Regions from separate parts of the Massilia sp. WG5 genome, predicted to be linked through region 1. Evidence: predicted binding sites of a transcription regulator. Region 1 holds the regulator's gene; the other holds the start of a gene.

Region 1 (9,957 bases):
AGATGTTATAGCTGCCTTTGAACGTGACGCGGGTGGCCGGGCCACCGTTCACGCTCATCTTGTAGATTTGCGGGCCGCCGCTGCGGTCGCTGACGAAATAAATGCTCTGGCCATCTGCCGAGAACTGCGCCTCGGTATCGATGCCATTGCTGTTCGACACGCGGCGCAGGCCGCTGCCGTCGGCATTCACGATATAGATCTGGGTATTGCCGGTCTTCGACAGCGACACGGCCACCTTGGTCCCGTCCGGCGACCACGAGGGCGCCGAATTGCTGCCTTTTTCATTCGAAATGACGGCGCGCTGGCCGGTCACCAAATTCTGGATGTAGACGATCGGCTTGCGCTTCTCGAACGAGACATAGGCGACCTTGGTGCCGTCCGGCGACCAGGCCGGCGAAATGATCGCTTCGCGGCCATAGGCGGCGACCTGTTCGTTCTCGCCGTCGGCATCGGCCACCACCAGCTCGTAAGCGTGGTTGCCGCCGCTGTTGTTGACCTTCACGTAGGAGATGCGGGTCGAGAAGATGCCGCGCACGCCGGTCAGCTTTTCGTAGATGTCGTCGGCGATGCGGTGGGCTTCCAGGCGGGTGTTGCGCGCGCCGACGGCGTCCGACAGCTGCGAGAGCTGGGTCTGCTTGACGGTGTCGAGCAGCTTGTAGCGGACCTGCAGGCGGCCGTCGGGCATGCGGCTGACCGAGCCGACCACCAGCGCGTCGGCGCCGCTGGCCTTGAAGGCGCCGAGGTCGACGCCGGCGCTGTCGGAGATGGTCTGGCGCGCATCGATCACCTTGAACACGCCGCTACGCTCGAGGTCGGCGCGAATGATGCTCGAAACCTGTTCCGGCGCCACCGATTCGTCCGCGAAGGCGGCCACGGCGACGGGGATCTGGGTGCCGCTCACGCCGGCGATTTCGACACGCACCTGGGCGTGCGCGGCCACACCCATCAGCAGGGTGGCCGAAAACAGCAGGGAATGTAGTTTCTTCATAAATGTCTCAGCTAAGGTTGTGGTCGAGCCGATCAGTTCAGGTCTTTCAGCTTGAAACTGACAGGAAGAGATCGCTCTACCGTACCATCTTTCTTCTTCGGAAGCGGTGACGATTTGTTAATACCCCGTTCCACGGCATCGTCGAAAGCCGGAATGCCGCTGCTCTTGGTCTTGCGTACCGAAAGGATCTCGCCGGTCGGCAGCTGCTCGACCTGGAAGACGACTTCCGGATTGCCGGGCACGTCGGTGCTGCCCGGGTAGGTCGTATTGCCCTTGATCTTCGCCGCGATGCTGGCGGCGTAACCCTTGTCGATGCGCGGCGCGGTCGATTTCTCGGCGCTGCCGCTGCTGGACGGGTTGCCGGCGCCGGACATCAGGCGCTTCATTTCCTGGTCGCGCGACTGCTTGGCCAGCTTGTCGGCCTTTTCTTTTTCAGCCTTTTCCTTGGCGAGCTTCTCAGCCTTTTCCTTGGCGGCCTTTTCCTTTTCCGCCTTCTTCTTCTCGAGCTCTTCTTTCTTCGCCAGCTCTTTCTTTTCGGCTTCTTCGCGCGCTTTTTCCTCGCGCGCCTGCTCTTCACGCGCCTTCTTGTCGGCCAGCGCCTTGTCTTTCTTTTCCTGTGCGCGTTGCTGGGCGAGCTCCTGCTCGTGCTCGATCCGCTGTTCTTCCTTGCGCTTCAGTTCTTCCTTGCGCTTCCTCTCGCGTTCCAGTGCGATGTCGGGCTGCTTCGGCGGCGCCGGCTGTTCAACCGGCGGCGGCGGCTCGGCCACGCGCGGCGTCGGCGGCGGCGTTTCCGGCTGCGGTTGCGGCTCCGGTTCGGGCGCGGGCGGCGGCGTCGGCGCGGGCGGGGCGGCGGTCTGCACGGTCGTGTCCCAGACTTCGGCCTCGACCGCCACCGGCTGGTTGTTGGTCCAGTTAATGCCGATCACCAGGAAGGCCAGCAGCAGGGCGTGCACGCCCACCGCCAGGCCGATCGCGGGCCAGCGGTTCGGTTCGGGCGGCACCCGGTAGCGCGTGCCATCCATGCCATTGCTGTTGTTCTTCGTGGCCGACATCAACTCTTCTTCGTTCTTTACTTGGTGGCCAGGCCGACCCGGTTGATGCCCATCTTCTTGGCTTCCGAGATCATCTGGATCACATCGTCATACTTGCTTTCGCGGTCGCCCGAGATCATCACCGGGTAGTCCGGATGCTCGGCGTGGATCGCGCGCAGGCGCTCGATCAGGGCCGAGCGGCTGGACACATCCTCGAGGGCGCGCGCCTGCTTGCCGGTGACGCCGATCTGCAGCTGGGCGTTCTGCTTCACCGCGATCTGGATGTAGTCGTCCGGCGGCTGGGTCGAACGCTCGGCGCTGGGCAGCTTGATCTCGCTGGGGTTCTGCGTCGGCGGCACCGCCATGAAGATGATGAGCAGCACCAGCATCACGTCGATGTACGGCACGACGTTGATCTCGGATTTCAGCTTGCGGCGGCTGCTCCGCATATTGCTGTTGAATGCCATGAGCTTTCCTCAATATCCCGAAGCAATCAGCGCGACTGGCGCTGCAGGATGTTCGAGAACTCCTCGACGAAGCTTTCGAAGCGGATCGCGAGACGGTCGATATCGTGGGTGAAGCGGTTGTACGCGACCACGGCCGGGATCGCAGCGAACAGGCCGATCGCGGTGGCGATCAGCGCTTCGGCGATGCCGGGAGCGACGGTGGCCAGCGTTGCCTGCTGCACGTTGGCGAGGCCGCGGAAGGCGTTCATGATGCCCCACACGGTGCCGAGCAGGCCGATATAGGGCGAGACCGAACCGACCGAGGCCAGGAAGTTCAGGTGCGTGTCGAGCGAATCGAGTTCGCGGTGGAAGGCGGCGCGCATCGCGCGGCGGGCGCCGTCCAGCACGGCGCCGACGTCGAGCGCGTCGCGCGAAGCCTGCTTGCCCTTGATGAACTCGCCCATGCCGGCTTCGAAGATGCGGGCCAGCGGACCGCTCTGGTCGCGCTGGGCGCTGGCGCTCTGGTGCAGGGTGTGCAGGTTGCCGCCGGCCCAGAAGCTGCGTTCGAACTGCTCGGTCTGGCGGCGCGCCGCGCGGATCGCGAACAGTTTGCGGAAGATGTAGGTCCAGCTCATCAGCGAGACCGCGAACAGCAGCGCCATGATCAGCTTGACGAGGACGTGCGCGTTGGCGATCAGTTCAATGAAGGAGAGGTCTTGGACTGCGTTCATCAGTAGATTTGGTCAAATGTTTTCTAGGCGGCACGCATTTTAACAGCGGCGGCGTCGGGAAGGGGGCGTGGGCGCATTGTTTTCGCATCAACGCAGCCAACTTTCACGTTGGCGGTCGACAGCAGGGTGTCGCCGTGGAAGGCCTGCTGCGCAAACTGGACCGAAGCGCGGCCCAGCTTTTCAACGCTGAGGCGCAGCGTCAATTCATCGTCCAGGCGCGCGGACGACAGGTACTCGACGGTGGCACTGCGCACCACGAAGGCGGCGCTTTCCTGGTCGAGCAGGGCTTGCTGCTGAATGCCGAGCGAACGCAGCCATTCGGTGCGGGCGCGTTCGAAGAACTTCAGGTAATTGGCGTAGTACACGATGCCGCCGGCGTCGGTGTCTTCGTAATAGACCCGTACCGTCCAGGTGAAAACTGAAGGCATTTCAGCTGCCATAAATGAAAATGGGAAACATTCTACGCGATTTTCATCCTCCATATGTACGGTGCCGAACATATGCAGTCGAAACGCATTCCGGCCTAATGGCAGGGCCGTTAACAAATGGGCATTAGTAGACTTGAGGCATGCATACTTAGCCAATAACTGTAACACTTTCTCACAACCCGCGTCGCTACGGATACATTCGTGATGCAACGCAAACCGGGGTCAGACTCCTGATTTGGGCAATTTCCCAAATCGGGAGTCTGACCCCGGTTTGAGAATTGTCAATTCTGGCCCCGCTTGATCGTGAAGGGCGCGAAGCCCTGGCAGGTCGGCATCATCTCGATCAGGTTGACGTTGACGTGCGGCGGCAGGGTGGCGATCCAGTAGGCGGTCGCGGCGATGTCTTCGGCCGTCAGCGGCTGCGTACCTTCGTAGACCTTGGCGGCGGCCGCGTCGTCGCCCTTGAAGCGCACGTTCGAGAACTCGGTGCCGCCGCACAGGCCGGGCGCCAGGTTGGTGGCGCGCACGCCGGTGCCGACCAGGTCGGCGCGCAGGTTCAGCGTGAACTGCTCGACGAAAGCCTTGGTGGCGCCGTACACATTGCCGCCCGGGTAGGGGTAGTGGCCGGCGACCGAGCCGAGGTTGATGACCAGGCCGCTGCCGCGCTGGACCATCGAGGGCAGCAGGGCGTGGGTCATGGTGACCAGGCCCTTGACGTTGGTGTCGATCATCGTGTCCCAGTCTTCCAGCGGGACTTCGTGGGCCGGCTTGGTATTCAGGGCCAGGCCGGCGTTGTTGATCAGGACGTCGATCTGGCGCCAGGATTGCGGCAGCATCGACAGCGCTTCCTCGATCGAGGCCTTGTCGGTCACGTCCATCGCGACCGGCAGCGCGGATTCGCCCAGCTCGCGCGCCAGGGATTCCAGGCGCTCCTTGCGGCGCGCGGCCAGCACCACCTGGTGGCCGTTCTTGACGAAAGTGCGCGCCATCGCGGCGCCGAAGCCGGCCGATGCGCCGGTAATGAATACGATCATGTTGGATCCCGGGTTGGTGGATGATTGAACTGCGAGATTGTAGCCGAAATGATCATGCCGGGATGGCTTGCCCCCCGGCGGCCGCCTTGCAAGACGGTCATCGGCTTTCTTGCAAGCGAGGCGTGACTTCACTTACAATCGGGAGTTCCATTTACGTCTCACGTAACTGGCGAAAACCGCCTGCCGGCGGTGAAGGTGGAGATCCACCGTGGAGCGTGAGATGTCGTTTTGCCGTTCGCCTGGGCAGCCTCCGACTGGTACGGTTCGTATCGCGGCTGCCTATGTCCCGGCTCCCGCCTTATTCAGCGCTGCCTGTTGCCTGGTACTCTTATCGATTGGAGTTTTTTCATGTTTGCAAAAGATCACACGCTCGCCAACGTCGACCCGGAACTGTGGGATGCGATCCAGAAGGAAAACACCCGCCAGCAAGACCACATCGAGCTGATCGCGTCGGAGAACTATACGTCGCCGGCCGTGATGCAGGCGCAGGGCTCCCAGCTGACCAACAAGTATGCCGAAGGCTACCCGGGCAAGCGCTATTACGGCGGCTGCGAATACGTCGATATCGCCGAGCAGCTGGCGATCGACCGCGTCAAGCAGCTGTTCGGCGCCGAAGCCGCCAACGTGCAGCCGAACTCGGGCTCGCAGGCCAACCAGGGCGTGTTCTTCGCCATGCTGAAGCCGGGCGACACCATCATGGGCATGTCGCTGGCCGAAGGCGGCCACTTGACCCACGGCATGGCCCTGAACATGTCGGGTAAATGGTTCAACGTCATCTCCTATGGCCTGACCGAGCAGGAAGACATCGACTACGAGCAGATGGAACGCCTGGCGCGCGAGCACAAGCCGAAGCTGATCATCGCCGGCGCCTCCGCCTTCGCGCTGCGCATCGACTTCGAGCGCTTCGCCCGCATCGCCAAGGAAATCGGCGCCTACTTCATGGTCGACATGGCCCACTACGCCGGCCTGATCGCCGCGGGCGAGTACCCGAATCCGGTGCCGTACGCCGACTTCGTCACCTCGACCACCCACAAGTCGCTGCGCGGCCCGCGCGGCGGCATCATCCTGATGAAGGCCGAGCACGAGAAGGCCATCAACTCGGCGATCTTCCCGGGCATCCAGGGCGGTCCGCTGATGCACGTGATCGCCGGCAAGGCGGTCGCCTTCAAGGAAGCGCTGTCGCCGGAATTCAAGGACTACCAGCAGCAGGTGGTGAAGAACGCCAAGGCCCTGGCCGAGACCCTGATCGCGCGCGGCCTGCGCATCGTATCCGGCCGTACCGAGTCGCACGTGATGCTGGTCGACCTGCGTTCGAAAGGACTGACCGGCAAGGAAGCGGAAGCCATCCTGGGCCAGGCACACATGACCTGCAACAAGAACGGCATCCCGAACGACCCGCAGAAGCCCTTCGTGACTTCCGGCATCCGCCTCGGCAGCCCGGCCTTCACCACCCGCGGCTTCAAGGAAGAGGACGCGACCAAGGTCGGCCACCTGATCGCCGACGTGCTGGACAACCCGCATGACGCCGCGACCATCGAGCGCGTCAAGGCGGAAGTCAAGAAGCTGACCGACAAGTACCCGGTCTACGCAGCATAAAGCGACACGCGCAGCAGCCCGGCAGCCATGAAATGTCCCTTCTGTCAGCATGAAGACACCCAGGTCCTCGATACCCGCGTATCCGAGGAGGGGGACGCTATCCGCCGCCGGCGCCGCTGCGCCCAGTGCGACAAGCGCTTCACGACCTACGAACGGGTCGAACTGTCGATGCCGATCATCGTCAAGAAGAACGGCAGCCGCACCGAATTCGAGTCGAGCAAGCTGCGCGGCAGCCTGATGCTGGCCCTGCGCAAGCGTCCCGTGGCCGCCGGCGCCATCGACGCCGCCATTTCCTCGATCGAGGAAAAGCTGCTCACCAGCGGCCGCCGCGAGGTCGACAGCGTCTACGTCGGCGAACTCGTGATGCAGGAACTCAAGCGTCTCGACAAGATCGCCTACATCCGCTTCGCCTCGGTCTACAAGAACTTCGAAGACCTGGCCGAGTTCCAGGAAGCGATCGCCGAAGTCGGGCCGGGCGCGAAAACCCCCTCCAATTAAAGTTCCGTTTGCAAGCTTGAGCGGCCGCCACGGCCGGCCTGAGCTCGCCTGATAACTTCTGGTCTCCTGAACCGAGACTGGAGGTGCCGTATGCGCGGCCGCCGTGCCCATCCCGCCGTTGCCGGCTTCACCTTGCCGGAGGTGCTGGTGGCCCTGTTCATTGTCGCGCTCGGCGTTGCCGGGGCCGCGGCCGTGCAGGCGGTGGCCGTGCGTGTCGCGAGCGAGACGGCGCACCTGTCCGACGGCATGCGGCTGGCCGCTTCGCTGGCCCAGCGCATGCGCGCGAATCCGGCCGCGATGGCGCTGCCCGATGCCGCCAATCCCTATCTCCAGTTCGATGCCGGGGCCGGCGCACCCGTCGCCGCGGCCGATCCCTGCTACGGCGACGCCGACTGCGCGCCGGCCCAGCTGGCGGGCTTCGACCTGGCCGAAACCGCGGCCCTGCTGGCCAGCCGCTTTCCGCGCGGACGCATGCGGGTCTGCCGCGACGCCCAGCAGACGGACGCGGCGGGCGTGCTGGCCTGGACCTGCAGCGACGACCCTGGCGCCCCGGTCACGATCAAGCTGGGCTGGCGCACCAGGCCGGACGATCCGGATGCGCCGGCCGTGTTCCTGACGCTCGGGGCGGGGGCGCCATGAGCCGTCCGCCGCATCTGCATCCAAGGCTGCACCCACGGCTGCGCCAGGCCGGCCTGACCCTGCCCGAGATGATGGTGGCGATCGCCATCGGCCTGGCGGTCGTGCTGGCCGCGGTCCGGCTGCTGGGGCTGGCCAATGCCGCCTACGCCGCCCAGGCCGAGAGCGCCGCCCTCGAGGAAGCCGGCCGCGAGGCCCTGGACATCGTCGGCCGCGCGGTGCGCCAGGCCGCCCACGCCGACCCCATGCAGCTCGACCTGTCGGCGCCGCCTGGCGTGCTGCCGGCCCGGCTGGCGGGGCTCGACGCGCATTCGCTCGGCGGCGCGACGGCCGGCATCGCCGTGCCGCTGGCGGCCGTCGCCAACGGCAGCGACGTGCTGGCGGTGCGCTTTCCCGGCGCCGGCGCCGGATCGGGCGACGGCAGCGTGACCGACTGCGCCGGCTTTTCCGTCGCGGCCGGCGAGGAGGGCTGGAGCATTTTTTATGTGGCGAAGAATGCTGCCGGCGAGGCCGAACTGCGCTGCAAGTACCGCGGCGCCGCCAACTGGAGCGCGGACGCGGTGGTGGCTGGCGTCGACAGCTTCCAGGTGCTGTACGGCATCGATACCGACACCCCGCGCGACGGCGCCGCCAACCGCTACGTGAACGCCGACGCGATCCGGGCGCTGGATGCGGCCCTCGGCGCCGGCCTGGCGCCCGCGGAGTTCAATCGCCGTACGTGGTGGAAGCGCGTGGTCAGCGTGCGCGTCGGCCTGCTGCTGCACGGCGCGCGGCCGACCCGGCGCGACAGCGCAAGCCAGGAATTCCAGCTGTTCGGCGCGCTGCACGCGGCCGGCGCCGCCGCCGCCGACCAGGGCACGGTGCTGCGCGAAGACGCCTTGCCGGACAGCCTGCGGCGGCGCGAGCGGCGGCTGTTCTCGGCCACGGTGGCGCTGCCGGCGGAGGCCCCGTGAGGGCGCGCCAGCGCGGCGCGGCCCTGGTCTGCGCGCTGGTGATCATGCTGGTGACGATGCTGCTCGGCGTCTCGATCTGCAATGCGGTGTTCGCCTCGATCGCCTCGGCAGGCGCGGAGCGCGAGCGCAGCCTTGCCCTCGAGGCGGCCGAGGCGGGCCTGCGTGATGCCGAGCGCGATATCGCCGCCAGCGCGGTGGGGGTCGATCCTGCCCGCGCTGCCCGGTTCACGGCTGCAGGGGCCGGGGGCTTTGTCGACGCTTGCGGGCGCGGCGGCACCGCGCGCGGCCTGTGCAGCGCGACCTCGCCGCCGGCCTGGCAGGCGCTCGACCTGGCGGAGGTCGGCCATCCGGCCCTGGTGCCTTACGGATACTTTACCGGCGCCGCTTTCGGCGTCGGCAAGGGCCTGCTGCCGGCGCATCCGCCCGCCTACCTGATCGAAAAGATCGCACCGCCGGGCGCAGGGGAGTCGCTCGGCAGCTTCTACCGGGTCACCGCGATCGGCTTCGGCAGCATCGAAACGAGTCGGGTCGTGCTGCAGTCCGTGTACCGCAAGCCGAAGCCGGCGCCGCCCGATCCGCCGGCGCCCGATCCGCCGGCGCCGGGAGCGCAAGCCGCCCCCTCGCCGGCCCAGCTGCCGGCCGGACGGATCGGCTGGCGCGAGATCGCCAACTGGTCGCGGCTGCATGCCGAGGCCGTGAAGTGAAGGACATCCTGAAACGACGAGGAGATGCGAATGCAACGCGGCTTTACCCTGATCGAAATGCTGGTGGTGATGGTCATCCTGGCGATCCTGGCGGCGACGGCCTACCCGAGCTATGCCGGACATGTGGTGCGCACCAGGCGCACCGAGGCGCAGATCGCCCTGATCGAAGCGATTCACCAGCAGGAGCGCTACCGCCTGCAGCACAACAGCTATGCCGAGTTCTCGTCCGAGGATGCCCAGGGCTTTCGCTGGTGGTCGGCGGCCACCGCGGGCGCCAGCGCCTACGAGCTCGACGCCCATGCCTGCACCGGGCAGGACATCGCCGACTGCGTCGTGGTGCGCGCCCGTCCCGGCACGGTCAAGGTGGACAGCCGCTTCCGCGATCCGGACTGCGGCGCCCTGAGCCTCGACAGCTATGGGGTGCACGCGGCCGAGGGATCCGGCCGCTGCTGGCCATGAGCGTCCCGCCTTGCCGGATTCCGCCCCTGCGGCCGCGGCGCGCCGGTTTTTCGCTGGTCGAGCTGCTGATCGTGCTGGCGGTGCTTGGCGTGCTGCTGGCGGCGGGCGGCCACGGATTGGCCGGGCTGGTCCGCACCCAGCAGCTGAAGACCGCCACCGGCGACCTGTTCGCCGCCGTCGGCCTGGCGCGCGCGCAGGCGCTGGCGCGCGGCGACGTCGTCACGCTGCTGCCGAAGGGCGAGGGCGGGGCCGACTGGCGCCGCGGCTGGACCGTGTTCCTCGACCGCGACGGCGACCGCCGGCCGGGCCCGGGCGACACCATCCTGGCCGAGCACGGCCCGCTGGCGCAGGGCATGACGGTCGGCTTTTCCTTCACCGGCCAGGCGCCGCCTTACTATATCGCCTACAATGGCGCCGGGCGCAGCTGCCGCGACAGCAATCCCGCGGCGGCGC
Region 2 (9,957 bases), 2.6 Mb from region 1:
GATGATCGCGGTGAACAATGGCCTGGGCTTCCGCATCACCGAAGCGCGCGAATACTTCTGGTCCGACAAGATCATCGCCGGCATGATCACCATCGGCCTGCTGGGCCTGGCGATCGACTGGGCGATGAACCGGCTGAACAACCATCTGCTGCGCTGGCACCGCGGCCTGGAGCATTGAGCATGAGCGCGCATATTGTCATTGACCAGGTCAGCAAGGTGTTCGAGACCGACGGCCGCCGCATGGTCGCGCTCGAGAACATCAGCCTGGAGATCCCGCGCGGCCAGTTCGTCTGCCTGCTCGGCCCGTCCGGCTGCGGCAAGTCGACCCTGCTGAACGCCGTCGCCGGCTTCGCGCCGCCGACCCGGGGCAGCATCACCGCCGACGGCGCACCGGTCGCCGGACCGGGGCCGGAGCGCGGGATGGTGTTCCAGGAATACGCGCTGTTTCCCTGGATGACGGTCGAGCAGAACGTCGGCTTCGGCCTCGACATCAAGGGCATGCCGAAGGCGCAGGTCGCGGCGCGCGTGGCCGAGCTCCTGAAACTGCTGTCGCTGGAAGACTTCGGCAAGCGCTTCCCGAAAGACCTGTCCGGCGGCATGCGCCAGCGGGTCGCGATCGCGCGCGTGCTGGCGCTGGACTCGCCGATCATGCTGATGGACGAGCCCTTCGGCGCGCTGGATGCGCTGACCCGCCGCAACCTGCAGGACGAGCTGCTGCGCATCTGGGCCAAGCTGAAGAAGACCGTGATCTTCGTCACCCACAGCATCGAGGAAGCGATCTACCTGGCCGACCGCATCGTCGTGATGACCTACCGGCCGGGCACGGTCAAGCGCGACATGCTGGTCGAGCTGCCGCGCATGCGCGATCCGTCGGCGCCGGAGTTCAACGCGCTCAAGCGCGAGCTGGGGCAACTGGTGATGGAGGAACAGCAGCGGCATCACGAAGCAGAAATCAAGTCTGCTGCGGTGGATTAAGTTGGCGCGTCGTCCCCGCGAAGGCGGGAATCCAAGTTCAGCAGGCGGGCCGCGAACAAACCCGGGTCCCCGCCTCCGCGGGGACGACGTGGTAAGTTGTCAAGCTGTTCTCCGCCCATCCGGATAGTGTAGACTCGCCCCTATGCAAACCACCTTTTTCATCGCCGCGGCCATCCTGTACGCGGTGTGTGTCCTGCTGCCGGCGCAGCGGGGCGGCGTCGTTTCCGGCGTGACCCTGCTGGCCTGGGTCCTGCATGGCGCGGCGCTCTGGCCCGACATGCTGTCCAACGGCACGCTGCGGGTCGGCTTCGCCTTCATGCTGTCATCCGCGCTGTGGATCTCGGTGGCGGCCTGGTGGATCGAAAACCGGAATATCGCGCTCGACGGGATGCGCCGCATGATCATGCCATGCGCGGCAGTGTCGGCGCTGCTGCCGCCGCTGTTCCCCGGCAGCCTGATGCCGGTGGGGGAGCAGACCCCGGCCTTCGGCTGGCATGTCGCGGTTGCCATCATGGCCTACAGCACGCTGACCATCGCCGCCTTTCATGCGGTGCTGATGGCGCTGCAGGAGACCCGCCTGCATACGCGCAGCGCGAAGAAGGGCTGGCTCGGCGCCGCCATCGACCAGCTGCCGGCTTTGCTGACCATGGAAAAGCTGCTGTTCCGGATGATCGGCATCGGCTTCGTACTGCTCAGCCTGACCGTCCTGTCGGGCATCGTGTTCTCGGAACAGCTGTTCGGGCGCGCGCTGCGCTGGGACCACAAGAATTTCTTCGCGCTGCTGTCGTGGCTGCTGTTCGCCGCGCTGCTGGCCGGACGCCGCTGGCGCGGCTGGCGCGGCAAGACCGCGCTGCGCTTCACGCTGGCGGGATTCGCTACCTTGGCGCTGGCATATGTCGGCAGCCGTTTTGTCTTTGAAGTCGTTTTGCACCGGGGGTTCACATGACGCGACTGCTCTTCTGGATTGCGCTCATCATCCTGGTGGTGATGGCGGTACGCAGCAAACTACGGGCGGCGGTCAGCGCGCGCAGCTACCAGCCGCAGGGCGGGGAAGGGATGCCCGGCGCCGGCCCCGCACGCGCCTCGGCCCGCATCGAGGAATCCGAGCGCATGACCAGCTGCGCCCACTGCGGCATCTATTTCCCGGCTTCCGAAGCGGTGCACGAGGGCGGACGCGACTACTGCAGCCAGGCGCACGCGCACCAGTCAGCCGCTTCGCGCCCGAATTGAGGCGCATGTCGCCCTGGCAGACCTTGTCCGCCGCGTCGCGGGAGACCTTCTGGCGCTCGCTGCAGACGCTCAACGTGACGCGCATCGTGATCGCGCTGGTGCTGCTGGTCTACCTCGCGGTCGACACGCGCCACAGCCACATCGGCAACCAGCTGAGCGGCACGGCCTACGCCGAGACCTGCATCGCCTATGTGCTGGCGTCCCTGCTGTTCGCCACCGTCACCCAGGGCTGGAAGCACCGCTTCATGTGGCAGCTCTCCTGCCAGATCCTGGTCGACATCGCCGTCATCTCGCTGCTCTACCTGGCCGCCGGCGGCGCGCGCAGCGGGCTTGGACTGCTCTACCTGTTCCCGCTGGCCGGGGCGGCGATCCTCGCGCCGCTGCTCCTGGCGCTGTTCTCGGCCTCGCTCGCGACCCTGTTCCTGCTGGCCGAGAGCACCTGGCAGATCTTCATGCGCGACCAGGACCCGCCGCTGTTCCAGGCCGGGCTGATGGGCGCGGCCTTCTTCGCCGTGGTGCTGCTGGTGAGCCGGCTGGCAGCGCGGCTGATCGGCCAGGAAGAGCTGGCGGCCAGGCGCGGCGCCGACCTCAAGATCCAGCAGGCGGTGTACCGCATCGTGGTCGACGACGCCGGCGACGGCATCCTGGTGGCGGGGCACGACGGCGTCGTCTTTGCCGGCAACCCGGCGGCGCGCCGCATGCTGGGGCTGGAAGACGACAGCATCGAGTCCGGCGCCGGCTTCCGCCTGGCCGATGTCCCCGCGCTGGAACCGGTGGCGCAGGGTTTCGCGGACTGGCTGGGCGGGGTCCGGGCCGAGGCCTACGTCACCGTCAAGCGCTGGCAGGAGCAGGCGGGACCGGTGCGTGGCCGCCTCGACCAGCCGCTGCACCTGAAGCTGCGCTTCGCACGGGTCGACACCCCGGACGGCGAGGCCGAGCGCAGCGTGATCTTCATGCAGGACGTGAGCGCCATCGAGAACCAGGCGCAGCAACTGAAGCTGGCCTCGATGGGCCGGCTGACCGCCAGCATCGCGCACGAGGTGAGGAATCCGCTGTCGGCGATCGGCCACGCGACCTCGCTGCTGGCCGAGGACCTGACCGGCCCGGCCGAGACGCGCCTGCTGCGCATCGTCGGCGACAACGTGGCGCGCGTGAACCGCATGGTCGAGGACATCCTGAAACTGTCGCGCAAGGTGCAGCCGGGCGGCGAGCCGGTGCCGCTCGGCGCCTTCCTCGCCGAGCTGAAGGCCGAATTCACGGAAACCCATGGCCTGCCCGATAATATGGTGTACATCGGCGACAGCGGCCACCGCACGGTGCGCTTCGACGGCCTGCACCTGCGCGAAGTGCTGGTCAACCTGCTCGGCAATGCCATACGCTATGCGAGCCGCAAGCCGGCCAGCATCCGCATCTTCCCGGTGCTGGACGCCACCGGCCGCGTCGAGCTGCACGTGCAGGACGACGGCCCCGGCATCACGCCCGAGGTGCGGGCCCACCTGTTCGAGCCCTTCTATACCACCTCGAGCAAGGGCACCGGCCTGGGGCTCTACCTGGCGCGCGAGCTGTGCCTGAACAACGGCGCCATGCTCGACTACGAATACCGGGTCGACGGCCCCGGCGGCTTCGACGCGCCGGGGCGCTTCGTGATCACCTTCGCGGCCTGAACACACTATATATAAGAGTAAGGAAAACACAGCGCTATGGGCTCACCCCGCATCCTGGTAGTCGACGACGAAGCTGACCTGCGCGAGCTGCTCGAGATCACCCTGGTCAAGATGGGCCTGGACGTCGACAGCGCCTCCACCGTGCGCGAAGCGCGCGCGCTGCTCGGCCAGCACGGCTATGCGCTGGTGCTGACCGACATGCGCCTGCCCGACGGCACCGGCCTGGAACTGGTGCGCGAGGTCGCCGGCCAGGGGCGCGGCACGCCGATCGCCGTCATCACCGCCTATGGCAGCGCCGAGAATGCGGTGATCGCGCTGAAGGCGGGCGCCTTCGACTACGTCTCCAAGCCGGTGGTGCTGGACGACCTGCGTACGATGGTGCGCTCGGCGCTGCGCCTGTCCGAGACGCCGGCGGCCCAGGCGGCCCAAGGGGCGGGCGAGGGCGGCGACTCACGCCTGCTCGGCCGTTCGCAGGCGATGCAGGCGCTGCGCGCCCAGATCGGGCGCCTGGCGCGCTCGCAGGCGCCGATCGCCATCAACGGCGAATCCGGCAGCGGCAAGGAACTGGCGGCGCGCGAGATCCATGCGCAGAGCGCGCGCGCCGGCAAGCCTTTCGTCGCGGTCAACTGCGGCGCGATTCCCGAAGCGCTGATGGAGGCCGAGTTCTTCGGCTACCGGAAAGGCGCCTTCACCGGCGCGACCGACGAGCGCGACGGCTTCTTCCAGGCGGCCAACGGCGGCACCCTGATGCTGGACGAGGTGGCCGACCTGCCGCTGGCGATGCAGGTGAAACTGCTGCGCGCGATCCAGGAGCGGCGCGTGCGCAAGATCGGCGCCACCGCCGAGGAGGCGGTGGACGTGCGCATCATCAGCGCCACGCACAAGGACCTGGCGAAGCTGGTCGAGACCGGCCAGTTCCGCCAGGACCTGTTCTACCGCCTGAACGTGATCGAGCTGACCCTGCCGCCGCTGCGCGAGCGCCTCGACGACCTGCCGCTGCTGACCGAGGCCATCCTGACGCGCCTGGCGGGCCCGGGCAATGCGCGCCTTGGCGCCGGGGTGCAGGAGGCGCTGCGCGGCTATGCCTTTCCCGGCAACGTGCGCGAACTGGAAAACGTGCTGGAACGCGCGCTCGCCTTTGCCAACGATGGCGTGATCGAGGCCGGCGATCTGCTGCTGAAGGGCGCGCGCCTGGCCGACGCCGGCGCCGCGCCGCGCGAACCGGCACCGGCCGGGCTGGCGATGCCGGCGTCCGCGCCTGTCGCGCCGGCTGCCGCCTCCGTCGCGCCACCGTCCGCCGTGCCGGCCGAGGCGGCGCCGGGCATGCCCGCGCTGGGCGCCGGCGAGCTGCCCAGCAACCTGCCGGACTACCTGAGCCAGGTCGAGCGCGACATCATCCAGCGCGCCCTGCAGCAGACCCAGTTCAACCGCACCCAGGCCGCCAGCCTGCTCGGCATCAGCGTGCGCCAGTTGCGCTACCAGATGCAGAAGCTGGACATCCATGCGCCGGAGCCTTGATATGGCTCAGTAGCTGTTGCCTTTTCGCCATCGCAGCATGGAGTTTTGCTGAGCGCTTGAGCAGCAGGCCGCACCATGGTTGCGCCCTTAAAACGCTATGTTAGTGCTTACTTTCATTCCGAGCCCCATAATGATTCGCCTTGGAAAAAGTCAAGCTTGGCGCTACAAAAAAATCCGTTGGGCAGACTCTTTGATATTGCCGAATATCGACTATACTTAGGTTCATACGGCGCTCAAACACTAGATCTAGTGGTCAGTGACAGAGTCAGCCAAACAGAGGAGGGCCGGTTGCAGGCTTTTTCAGGACAGGCTTCTCCTCTTTATTATTCTTCAAAAAGTTAATAGGCTGCCAACTTTGTACAGTTGGCATTCATCGTTTTTAGTCGGTGGCGCAAGCCATCCTGGGAGGCTCAATGCAAACATCTTCGGACATCTCCATCAATCCGCAACCAGGAACGGCGGCCGCCGGCACCAGCGCGGCCGATCTGGTCGCCAACCATGATTACCGCATCATCCGCCGCAACGGCGCCGTGGTGCCGTTCGCTCCCTCCAAGATCGCCGTTGCGATGACCAAGGCTTTCCTCGCCGTGAACGGCGAGCAGGGCCGCGAGTCGGCGCGCATCCGCGACCTGGTCGAGCAGCTGACGAACAACGTGGTCGCGGCCCTGGTGCGCCGCCAGCCGAACGGCGGCACCTTCCACATCGAGGATGTGCAGGACCAGGTGGAGTTGTCCCTGATGCGCTCGGGCGAGCATGACGTCGCGCGCGAATACGTGCTGTACCGCGCCAAGCGCATGGACGAGCGCCGCGCCGCCAAGGAAGCGTCGGGCGCCACGGCAGTCGCCGCGCCGCAGTTCACCGTGGTCGACGGCGGCGTGCGCCGCCCGCTGGACATGAACGAAGTGTCGGCCCTGATCGGCGCCGCCTGCGTGGGCCTGGAAAAGCACGTCGACGCCGACGCCATCCTGGCCGAAACCGTGAAGAACCTGTACGACGGCGTGCCGGTCGAGGAGCTGCACAAGTCGGCCATCCTGGCCGCCCGCGCGCTGATGGAAAAGGATCCGGCCTACAGCCAGGTCACCGCACGCATCCTGCTGCACACCATCCGCAAGGAAGTCTTCGGCAAGGAAGTCGCGCAAGCCGGCGCCGCCGCCGAGTACGTCACCTACTTCCCGCAGTACATCGCCAAGGGCATCGACGCCGAGCTGCTGGATGAAGAGCTGGGCAAGTTCGACCTGCAGAAGCTGGCCAAGGCCATCGTCGCCGACCGCGACCTGCAGTTCGGCTACATCGGCCTGCAGACCCTGTACGACCGCTACTTCCTGCACATCCGCGAAACCCGCATCGAGATGCCGCAGGCCTTCTACATGCGCGTCGCGATGGGCCTGTCCCTGCGCGAAGAAAACCGTGAAGCGCGCGCGATCGAGTTCTATAACCTGCTGTCGAGCTTCGACTTCATGAGCTCGACCCCGACCCTGTTCAACTCGGGCACCCGCCGCTCGCAGCTGTCCTCGTGCTACCTGACCACCGTCGGCGACGACCTGGAAGCCATCTACGACGCGATCAAGGAAAACGCGCTGCTGTCGAAGTTCGCCGGCGGCCTGGGCAACGACTGGACCCCGGTCCGCGCGATGGGTTCGCGCATCAAGGGCACCAACGGCAAGTCGCAGGGCGTGGTTCCGTTCCTGAAAGTGGCGAACGACACCGCCGTGGCGGTCAACCAGGGCGGCAAGCGCAAGGGCGCGGTCTGCGGCTACCTGGAAACCTGGCACCTGGACATCGAGGAATTCCTCGACCTGCGCAAGAACACCGGCGACGACCGCCGCCGCACCCACGACATGAACACCGCGAACTGGATTCCGGACCTGTTCATGAAGCGCGTGATGGAGAAGGGCTCCTGGAGCCTGTTCTCGCCGTCCGAAGTGCCGGACCTGCACGACAAGGTCGGCCGTGCCTTCGAGGAAGCCTACCTGGGCTATGAAGAGCGCGCCGCGCGCGGCGAAATGTCCGTGTACAAGAAAGTCGAAGCGCTCGACCTGTGGCGCAAGATGCTGTCGATGCTGTTCGAGACCGGCCACCCGTGGATCACCTTCAAGGATCCGTGCAACATCCGTTCGCCGCAGCAGCACGTGGGCGTGGTGCACTCGTCGAACCTGTGCACCGAGATCACGCTGAACACCAACGCCGACGAGATCGCCGTCTGCAACCTGGGTTCGGTCAACCTGCCGGCCCACATGAAGGGCGACGGCCTGGACGCGGTCAAGCTGCAGAAGACCATCCGCACCGCGATGCGCATGCTGGACAACGTCATCGACATCAACTACTACGCCGTCGACAAGGCGAAGAACTCGAACCTGCGCCACCGTCCGGTCGGCCTGGGCATCATGGGCTTCCAGGACTGCCTGCACATGATGCGCGTGCCGTTCGCCTCGGAAAAGTCGGTGGAGTTCGCCGACCGCTCGATGGAAGCCGTCTGCTACTACGCCTACCTGGCCTCGACCGAGCTGGCTGAAGAGCGCGGCCGCTACCAGTCCTACGAAGGTTCGCTGTGGGACCGCGGCATCCTGCCGCAGGATTCGATCAAGCTGCTGGCGGAGGAGCGCGGCGGCTACCTGGAGCAGGATACGTCCGAGACCATGGACTGGTCCCTCATTCGCAACCGCATCAAGCAGTTCGGCATGCGTAACTCGAACTGCGTGGCGATCGCCCCGACCGCGACCATCTCGAACATCATCGGCGTGTCGGCCTGCATCGAGCCGACCTTCCAGAACCTGTACGTGAAGTCGAACCTGTCGGGCGAATTTACCGAGATCAACGGCTACCTGGTGCGCGACCTGAAGGCGCGCGGCCTGTGGGACGAGGTCATGATCAACGACCTGAAATACTTCGACGGCTCGCTGTCGCGTATCGACCGCGTGCCGCAGGACCTGCGCGACATCTACGCGACCGCCTTCGAAGTCGAGCCGAAGTGGCTGGTCGAAGCGGCTTCCCGCCGCCAGAAGTGGATCGACCAGGCCCAGTCGCTGAACATCTACATGGCCGGCGCCTCGGGCAAGAAGCTGGACGAGACCTACAAGCTGGCCTGGCTGCGCGGCCTGAAGACCACCTACTACCTGCGCACCGTGGCGGCGACCCACATGGAGAAGTCGACCACCCGCACCGGCGCCCTGAACGCGGTGGCGGTCGATGGCGGCCTGTCGGCAGCGTCGGCGGCTCCGGCCCCGGCGGCAGCACCGGCGGCAGCGGCGGATGTGGTGGAAGGCGCAGCCTGCTACCTGCGTCCGGGCGACGCCGGCTTCGACGAGTGCGAAGCCTGCCAGTAATTTTTGATTCGTCGTCCCCGCGCAGGCGGGGACCCAAGTTGCACGCGTTGCGATAGCGCCAGCAGAACTTGGGCTCCCGCCTCCGCGGGGGCGACGTCGAGCTAACTATATAAAGAAGGAAAAGATCATGGCTCTGTCATGGGACGATGAACCGATCTCCAGCGCACCGGCCGCAGCAAGCGCACCGGAAGGCGCTACCGCCGCCGACGTCGCCAAGCGCGTGAACGCCGACGACAAGCGCATCATCAACGCGAAAACCGACGTCAACCAGCTGGTGCCGTTCAAGTACAAGTGGGCCTGGGACAAGTACCTGGCCGGCTGCGCCAACCACTGGATGCCGCAGGAAGTGAACATGCAGCGCGACATCGAGCTGTGGAAGAACCCGAACGGCCTGACCGAAGACGAGCGCCGCATCGTCAAGCGCAACCTGGGCTTCTTCGTGACCGCCGACTCGCTGGCCGCCAACAACATCGTGCTGGGCACTTACCGCCACATCACGGCGCCGGAATGCCGCCAGTACCTGCTACGCCAGGCTTTCGAAGAGGCGATCCACACCCACGCCTACCAGTACATCGTCGAGTCGCTGGGCCTGGACGAGAAGGAAATCTTCAACGCCTACAACGAAATCCCGTCGATCCGCGACAAGGACCAGTTCCTGATCCCGTTCATCGAGGTCATCAACGATCCGCAGTTCCAGACCGGCACCCTGGAAAACGACCAGAAGCTGCTGAAGTCGATCATCGTGTTCGCCTGCCTGATGGAAGGCCTGTTCTTCTACGTCGGCTTCACCCAGATCCTGGCGCTGGGCCGCCAGAACAAGATGACCGGCGCCGCCGAGCAGTACCAGTACATCCTGCGCGACGAGTCGATGCACTGCAACTTCGGCATCGACCTGATCAACACGATCAAGATGGAAAACCCGCAGCTGTGGACCGCCGAGTTCAAGGAAGAGATCAAGCAGCTGTTCCTGAAGGCCGTCGAGCTCGAGTACCGCTACGCCGAAGACACCATGCCGCGCGGCGTGCTGGGCCTGAACGCCCCGATGTTCAAGGGCTACCTGCGCTTCATCGCCAACCGCCGCGCCGTCCAGATCGGCCTGGAAGCGCTGTTCCCGAACGAGGAAAACCCGTTCCCGTGGATGAGCGAGATGATCGACCTGAAGAAGGAGCGCAACTTCTTCGAGACCCGCGTGACCGAGTACCAGACCGGCGGCGCGCTGAGCTGGGACTGAGTTTTACCCATCGCAT

The links. The regulator NrdR, encoded in region 1, represses ribonucleotide reductase genes. The targets are predictions, from matches to a motif close to CACNANATNTNGTG.
Region 2: the regulator NrdR is predicted to act here: its motif matches at 5,626-5,639, upstream of AM586_RS11800 (ribonucleoside-diphosphate reductase subunit alpha).

Annotation. Positions count from the first base shown of each region.
Region 1 covers NZ_CP012640.2:5,299,178-5,309,134, forward strand. Annotated here, with positions in the region: gene tolB (Tol-Pal system beta propeller repeat protein TolB) at 1-988, opposite strand, end outside; gene tolA (cell envelope integrity protein TolA) at 1,021-2,040, opposite strand; gene AM586_RS23630 (biopolymer transporter ExbD) at 2,058-2,486, opposite strand; gene tolQ (protein TolQ) at 2,513-3,196, opposite strand; gene ybgC (tol-pal system-associated acyl-CoA thioesterase) at 3,220-3,624, opposite strand; gene AM586_RS23645 (SDR family oxidoreductase) at 3,906-4,658, opposite strand; ZMP/ZTP riboswitch at 4,811-4,910, shown strand; gene glyA (serine hydroxymethyltransferase) at 5,007-6,254, shown strand; gene nrdR (transcriptional regulator NrdR) at 6,282-6,752, shown strand; gene pilV (type IV pilus modification protein PilV) at 6,843-7,391, shown strand; gene AM586_RS23665 (PilW family protein) at 7,388-8,341, shown strand; gene AM586_RS23670 (PilX N-terminal domain-containing pilus assembly protein) at 8,338-9,045, shown strand; gene AM586_RS23675 (type IV pilin protein) at 9,076-9,504, shown strand; gene AM586_RS23680 (GspH/FimT family pseudopilin) at 9,501-9,957, shown strand, end outside.
Region 2 covers NZ_CP012640.2:2,663,597-2,673,553, reverse strand. Annotated here, with positions in the region: gene AM586_RS11830 (ABC transporter permease) at 1-178, shown strand, start outside; gene AM586_RS11825 (ABC transporter ATP-binding protein) at 181-975, shown strand; gene AM586_RS11820 (inner membrane protein YpjD) at 1,118-1,921, shown strand; gene AM586_RS11815 (PP0621 family protein) at 1,918-2,205, shown strand; gene AM586_RS11810 (PAS domain-containing sensor histidine kinase) at 2,211-3,869, shown strand; gene AM586_RS11805 (sigma-54 dependent transcriptional regulator) at 3,906-5,387, shown strand; gene AM586_RS11800 (ribonucleoside-diphosphate reductase subunit alpha) at 5,801-8,710, shown strand; gene AM586_RS11795 (ribonucleotide-diphosphate reductase subunit beta) at 8,838-9,941, shown strand.